DNA from 2 places in the Silvibacterium sp. genome. Region 2 is predicted to be linked to the other one. Evidence: riboswitches for the same ligand, from Rfam matches in the RefSeq annotation. Region 2 holds a riboswitch; the other holds the start of a gene.
The links. Region 2 has a riboswitch for cobalamin ahead of QM649_RS07480 (TonB-dependent receptor). Riboswitches for the same ligand answer to the same signal wherever they lie in the genome.
Positions count from the first base shown of each region.

Region 1: linked by a shared signal. The riboswitch ahead of QM649_RS00530 (ribonucleoside-diphosphate reductase subunit alpha) and the one ahead of QM649_RS07480 (TonB-dependent receptor) in region 2 are both predicted to bind cobalamin.

Region 1 is NZ_JASGFD010000001.1:148,755-152,164, forward strand. It holds gene QM649_RS00530 (ribonucleoside-diphosphate reductase subunit alpha) at 1-1,792, opposite strand, end outside; cobalamin riboswitch at 1,896-2,092, opposite strand; gene QM649_RS00535 (alpha/beta hydrolase-fold protein) at 2,197-3,410, opposite strand, start outside.
Region 2 is NZ_JASGFD010000015.1:14,214-17,623, forward strand. It holds gene QM649_RS07470 (phosphocholine-specific phospholipase C) at 1-359, opposite strand, end outside; cobalamin riboswitch at 470-639, shown strand; gene cobU (bifunctional adenosylcobinamide kinase/adenosylcobinamide-phosphate guanylyltransferase) at 770-1,315, shown strand; cobalamin riboswitch at 1,375-1,551, shown strand; gene QM649_RS07480 (TonB-dependent receptor) at 1,563-3,410, shown strand, end outside.

The DNA of each region.
Region 1 (3,410 bases), on a different contig from region 2:
GATCGAACTGGAACTTGCCCTTTGCCAGCCGCGTCTGCGGATAGGTCTCATGCGGACCATACTTTTCGGCGAGTTCGCACGAAGCTTCCACGGCCGAATAGTAGATCTCTTCCTGGATGCGCGCCGAGAGCGCCTGCGCTTCAGGCGAATCGAAGGCCAGCCGCATCTGGAAGAAGACATCCTGCAGGCCCATCAGGCCGAGACCCACCGGACGCCACTTCGCGTTCGAGCTGGACGCTTCCGGAATCGGATAGTAGTTGATGTCGATCACGCGATCGAGCATTGGTACCGCGGTGTGAACCGTGCGCGCCAGCTTCTCGAAATCGAAGCTCGGGCGTCCGTCGGCATCCCACGTCACGTGCCGGCCAAGGTTGATCGAGCCCAGGTTGCAGACCGCGGTCTGGTCGCTCGAAGTCACCTCGGTGATTTCGGTGCACAGGTTCGAGAGGTGCACCACGTTGCCCGCTTCGCCGGTCTGGTTGCACTTCAGGTTGGTTGCATCCTTAAAGGTCATCCAGCCATTGCCGGTCTCAGCCAGTGTGCGCATCATGCGCGCATACAGGTCGCGAGCCTTGATCTGACGGCGATAGAGCTGCGCCTCTTCGGCCTTCTCATAGGCAACCTTGAACTCGTTGCCGTAAAGGTCGGGCAGCTGCGGCACGTCCTTCGGATCGAAGAGCGACCACACGCCGTCGGATTCCACGCGCTCCATGAAGAGGTCGGGAATCCAGTTGGCGAGATTCAGATTGTGCGTACGGCGCGCCACGTCGCCGGTGTTGTCGCGCAGTTCGAGGAACGACTCGACATCCGCATGCCACGGCTCGAGGTACACGCAGCAGGCACCTTTGCGCTTGCCACCCTGGTTCACCGCGGCAACCGAGCTATCCAGCGTGCGCAGCCACGGCACAATGCCGTTCGAGAGGCCGTTGGTCGCGCGGATCAGCGAACCTTCTGAGCGCACACGATGGAACGCGAGACCGATGCCGCCCGAGAACTTCGACAGCAGCGCGACATTCTTATAGGTGTCGTAGATGCTGTTCAGCGAGTCCAGAGGCGAATCGTGCAGGTAGCACGACGACATCTGCGCGTGCTTGGTGCCCGAGTTGAAGAGCGTCGGCGAAGACGGTAGATAGTCGAGCGACGCAATCAGCTTGTAGAAGTTGATCGCCTCGTTCGGCGACTGCGCAAGGCCGCAGGCCACACGGAGGAAGAAGTGCTGCGGCGTCTCGATGATCCGGCGCGAAAGCGGATCACGGAGCAGGTAACGGTCATACACGGTGCGCAGGCCGAAGTATTCGAAGCGATCGGAGAACTCGTCGTCGATCGCGTCGTTCAGCTTGCGGGCATGCGTGTTCACAAAGTCGAATGCGGCCTTGCTGACCACGCCTTCCTGGTGCCCGTAGCTGATCGACTGCGAGAAGGAATACAGGTTGAAGCCCGAAACTTCCTTCATGATCGTCGCCAGCAGCAGACGCGCAGCCAGGCGCGAATACTGCGGCTCTTCCGCGATCAGCGAAGCCGCCGTGTCGATCGAAATCTTGTCCAGTTCCTGTGTGGTGGCGCCATCGTACAGGCCGCCGATCGTCTTCGAGGCCACGCGGATCGAATCCACATGCTGCAGGCCATGGGCGCAGCGCTGCACCGCACGCACAATCTTGTTTACGTCGACGGGCTCGAGCGATCCATTGCGCTTGCGCACATGCATCACTGCCGTCTCTTCAGGCACGGGGAAGCCCGGCGTCACGTCGGAGAGAGTCGTCTGTACAGGAATGCGATCGGAAGTTGCGGCCATCGGGAGAGTCTCCTTGGCCCCGGAAAGCACGCGAAGAAACAGCAACGGCCACTCCAGGCGGAGTAGCGCCAGTCACCATTGCCTCGCCTCACCCTCGGAGGCGCGAGCGAATATTTCCGTTGGCAGGTCTTCGGACTACGCAGGTTCAAGCCTACTCGCCAGACTTCCCGAGGTCCGATACAAGAGACCCAGTGTCCTCGTGGCTTTCGTACCTACTAACCGCTGCGGGGCAGTCCCGGATTCTCACCGGGTTCCCTTTTCATCCTCCGCTTGGGAGGAACCATCGGAATAACCACACTATAAGTTGAGTCGACCGGCGCAAACAAGGCCACCCATTGTGGATATTCTGCAAAACTTCGCAGAACCCCACAATGGGTGACCGGTTACCGCCTTTTGTTTACTGATTAATAACGCCAGCTCTTCACATCCACCCCCTCGGGCGCCGTCTTCAGCATGTGATCGACCATCAGCGGAAGCACCCGCTGCGGCCAGTCGGCGTTGTTTTCCTGCATCGAATACTCGGCCGGACCTCCGGTATAGCAGTGCGGCTCGCCCGGGCCGTACTGGAATTCGGCATCTGAATGCGGATTCCGGCTCGCAGCCAGCGATTTCTGCAGATCATGCACAGCGTTGTTCAGAAAATAGGTGTCGCCATCGCCCACCGCCAGGTGCAGCTTGCCCTCGAGCTTCGGTCCCAGCGTCGCCCAGTTTTTCTGCAAATAGGCGTTCAGGTCGTAGTGCTCGTGCCAATACTCGACTACCTGCTTGTCGATCTTTCCGGTCAGCGGATCGATCACCTGCGCCGGATAGCCATCCGGCCCGGCTGGCGAGAAGACCGCCTGCCAGATATTCCACTGCTCGGTCGAACGCCCATGCGTGCCCAGTACATACTCGAAGCGGAATTCGCCTTCGGCATTCGCGATGATCGAGCCATCCGGCTTGCGATCGGCCGCGATTGGAATCTCGCCGAAGTCGCCCTTGCGGAGAAAGGCATTCGCATCGTTATAGAGATCGATGTTCTGGTAGCCGTGGAAATCCACCGGATCGGGGCAGGCCGCCCAGGTTCCGTTATACAAATCCGGATAGAAGACCTGCGTCGCCAAAGCCTCCCAGCCGCCGGTCGACCCGCCGAAGGTCGCGCGCGCCCAGCCCTGCCCCAGACCGCGATACTTCTTCTCGATGAACGGAATCAGCTCTTCGTTGATCGCCGATCCGTATGGCCCGAGGTTCGCGGAATCCACCACGTACGAGTCGTCATAGTACGGATTCGCGTTCTGCACATAGATCATGATCACGCGCGGCAACCGGCCGGAGGTCCAGTCCTGGAAGAAGCGATAGCCGGCCGCGGCGCGGCGCGCAGCTCCCTTGTCCTTCCCGTCGGGCAGCTTCGTAATCCATGGCAGCGGGCCGAAGCCCGCATGGTAATGGTCCTGGTAGACAACCAGCGGATAGTGCGCGTCCGGATGCTCGTCGAAGCCGTCCGGCAACAGTACCCACGCGCCCACGTACACATCGCGTCCCCAGAATTTGCTCAGCTTTTCGCTGCGGAATCGCTCGTACTTCAGCCACTTCGCGCCGGGATCCTTCGCCGCCATCACCGCCGGATCCTGATCTGTGC
Region 2 (3,410 bases):
CTCTCGCGCGAGTGCGGCAGCGAGCCCATCCAGGTGACGCGCGTGTCGCGGATATCGAGCCGCCACGGCGCGTAGGAGTCGCCGGTGGCCTCGGTCTGCACAAAGACGGAGTTGCCGTTGGCCAGCCGCAGGGCGCGGGGATCGTTGTAGCCGCGCACGCCGCGCAGGGTGCCGAATGCATGATCGAAGGAGCGGTTCTCCTGCATCAGGATGACGATGTGCTCGGCATCGCGCCAGGTGGAGCCGGGCGCCGGTTCAATCGCGTATGCGCGCTGGATCGACTCCGGCGCAATGCCCGCCACGCCGGCCGCGCCGGTGGCCAGTGCCGCAAACTTCAAAAAGTCCCGTCGAGTATGCATACCTTTATCTATCGCACAGCCATGTTGGCGTTTTATGAAGCAGCCGCGTGAGGTTTCTCACAGGGGCGCGGCTCCATTTTCACAGAACGTTGATTTTCATTCAGCCGGGCGGTATCGTTCAAGCATCTGGTGTTCGGGAAGGCGGTGCGAATCCGCCACTACCCCGTAACTGTGAACGCGGAGAGGTCGGCAATTTGCGCCACTGGGCTTGGTCCTGGGAAGGCCGTTCGATCTTGGTGAGGCGTGAGTCAGGAGACCGGCCAGATGCCAGTCCGGGCTGATTCAACTTCGATGGGAGAGTTGAAGAGCATGAACGCGGGATCGCTTTCCTGGTCGCGTGGCAGCGGATCTATTGTCCATTCCCCCTATGCCTGTGCGCGTTCGCCGTTACGGACGCCGGAGAGCTTTGCATGCCTGCAAGCACACATGCGCGCGTAACCCTCGTTCTGGGCGGGGTGCGCAGCGGCAAGAGCCGCCATGCCCTGGAGATCGCCTTCAGGGCCGACCGCGTGACCTTTCTCGCGACCGCCGAGCGGCGCGAGGACGATGAGATGCGCCGCAAGATCGAGCGCCACCAGGCCGAGCGCCCGGCGCACTGGAAGACCATCGAAGAATCGCTGCATCTGGCTGAGGCGATCGCATCGGTCGAGGACTGCGACCTGCTGGTGGTCGACTGCCTGACCTTATATGCGGGCAAGCTGCTCGACGCCTACAGCGGTGACCCTGCATCGCAGATGCAGGCGGTCGCGGGTCTCTGCGATGCGCTGAAGGCAGCGCCCTGCCCGGTGGTGCTGGTCTCGAACGAGGTAGGCAGCGGCGTGGTTCCGGCCTTCGAGCTGGGGCGGCGCTATCGCGACCTGCTCGGCGAGATCAACCAGCGCGTCGCGGCCATCGCGGACCATGTTGTACTGATGGTCGCGGGGCTGCCGCTGGCGCTGAAGGGCACACTTTCTTAGCGTCCTGCATCGCGCGAGCCGATTGCGGCTCGTCTCGATGCAGGGAGTTCATTCACTCATAACCGAACGATCAGCAGGGTGTCGGGAAGCGCGGTGCAAATCCGCCACTACCCCGTAACTGTGAGCGCAGAGAGTGGTGCAGGCAGGTGGAACGCCACTGGAGCGATGCTCCGGGAAGGCAGCACGCACTTGAAGACGCGCGAGTCAGGAGACCGGCCCGGCTGTTGCACGAACCCGAGGGGGAAATATGTCTTTTTCTGTACGTCGATGGTCTGCCGTTGGTGGTGCCGCGCTTCTTCTTTTCCCGGTGTCGCAGCTTTCTGCGCAGAAGTCCGGTGATATTCACGGAACAGTAGTCGATCCTCTGGGCGCGGCCGTGGCCGATGCTTCCGTAAGTCTCGTCGAGAACGATCGCGTGGTCGCAAGCACGCGCAGCGACCGCAGCGGCGCTTATCACTTCGCCATCCCGGCCTCTGGCCGTTACAGTGTGCGCGCGGCCGCGCCATCCTTCCAGGCAGCCAGCAGCCAGACGGTGTATCTCACCGCATCCGAAGAAGACGAGCTGAACGTGACGCTGGCCACGCCCACGCTCACGCAGCAGGTCACCGTAACTTCGACCGGCTCGCCCACGCCCGAGGCGCAGACGGGCACCGCCGTCACGGTGATGCCCTCCGACGACTTCCGCTACGACACCGAGGTGCAGCAGCCGCTGCGCACGGTGCCAGGCCTGCAGATGACGCAGACCGGCGAGATGGGCGGCACCACCGCGCTCTACATCCGCGGCGGCGGGTCGGATGCAAACAAGGTGCTCATCGACGGCATCCCGGCCAACTCCATCGGCGGCGGCGTGGAGTTCGCGAACCTCGCAAGCACGGGCATTGCGTCCATCGAGGTGCTGCGTGAGCCCAACAGCGCGCTCTATGGATCGGATGCGCTGGCCGGTGTGGTGAGCATGACCACGCCGCGCGGCGCCACCGGACTGCCCTACTTCACCTACGATGGCGACGCGGGCAACTTCGGCACCTATCGCAACAACGTGACCGCTGGCGAGGCGTATAAGCACTTCGACGCGTACTCGGCCTTCGCGCGCATGGACACGGACAACAACATCCCCAACAGCGAATTCCACAACGCGACGTATGCGGGCAACTTCGGATGGACGCCGAACGCGGCGAACGATCTGCGCTTCACCGTGCGCCACGTGATCGTCTCCGCGGGCCAGCCGAATGCCATCGCGCTCTACGGGATTCCCGACGTCGGCCAGCAGAAAGAGCAGGACAACTACTACGGCGTGACCTGGAACAACCAGGCCACCGACAAGTGGCATAACATGCTGCGGTATGGCGGCCTGCGGCAGAACTCCGAATACAACGACTACGGCGCAACCGGCATTTACGATCCCGAGATCGGTTACTGGCTGGGCGCGCCCGAGACCATCACCGGCGCGAACGGCTACTCCGTGCACGGGCAGGCCATCTTCCAGTACAGCGACACCTACTCGCAGTACCTCTCGCCTTCGAGCCGCGACTTCGCCTATGTGCAGAGCGACTACAGCGTGACGCCGCACTTCCTCGCGCTCGGCGCCTTCAAGTACGAGCACGAATACGGCGCGGCCGGATATACCGGCGAGACCGCGAGCACCATCAGCCGCGACAACTATAGCTATACGTTGCAGCTCTCGGGCGATGTGCAGAACCGCCTCTTCTGGAACCTGGGCACGGGCCTGGAAGACAACGGACTCTTCGGCTTCGCGGCGACGCCACGCGCCTCGCTCGCCTACTACCTGGTGCGGCCTTCGGATCGCGGCTTCTTCAACGGCACCAAGCTGCACGGCAGCTTCGGCAAGGGCATCAAGGAGCCGAGCGTCTATGACCAGAGCAACTCGCTCTACGGGCTGCTCGCGCCGCTCACGGATGGCGCGCAGCTCATCTCCGAGTACCGCGTGACGCCGCTCGGCGCGGAGGATTCGCGCACCTATGACGCCGGTGTGGACCAGACGTTCCTCCGCGGCCGCGGCGTGCTTGGCCTCACCTATTTCCACAATGAGTTCACCAACGGTGTGGAATATGTGGATCAGGCCGGGCTCATCGAGCTG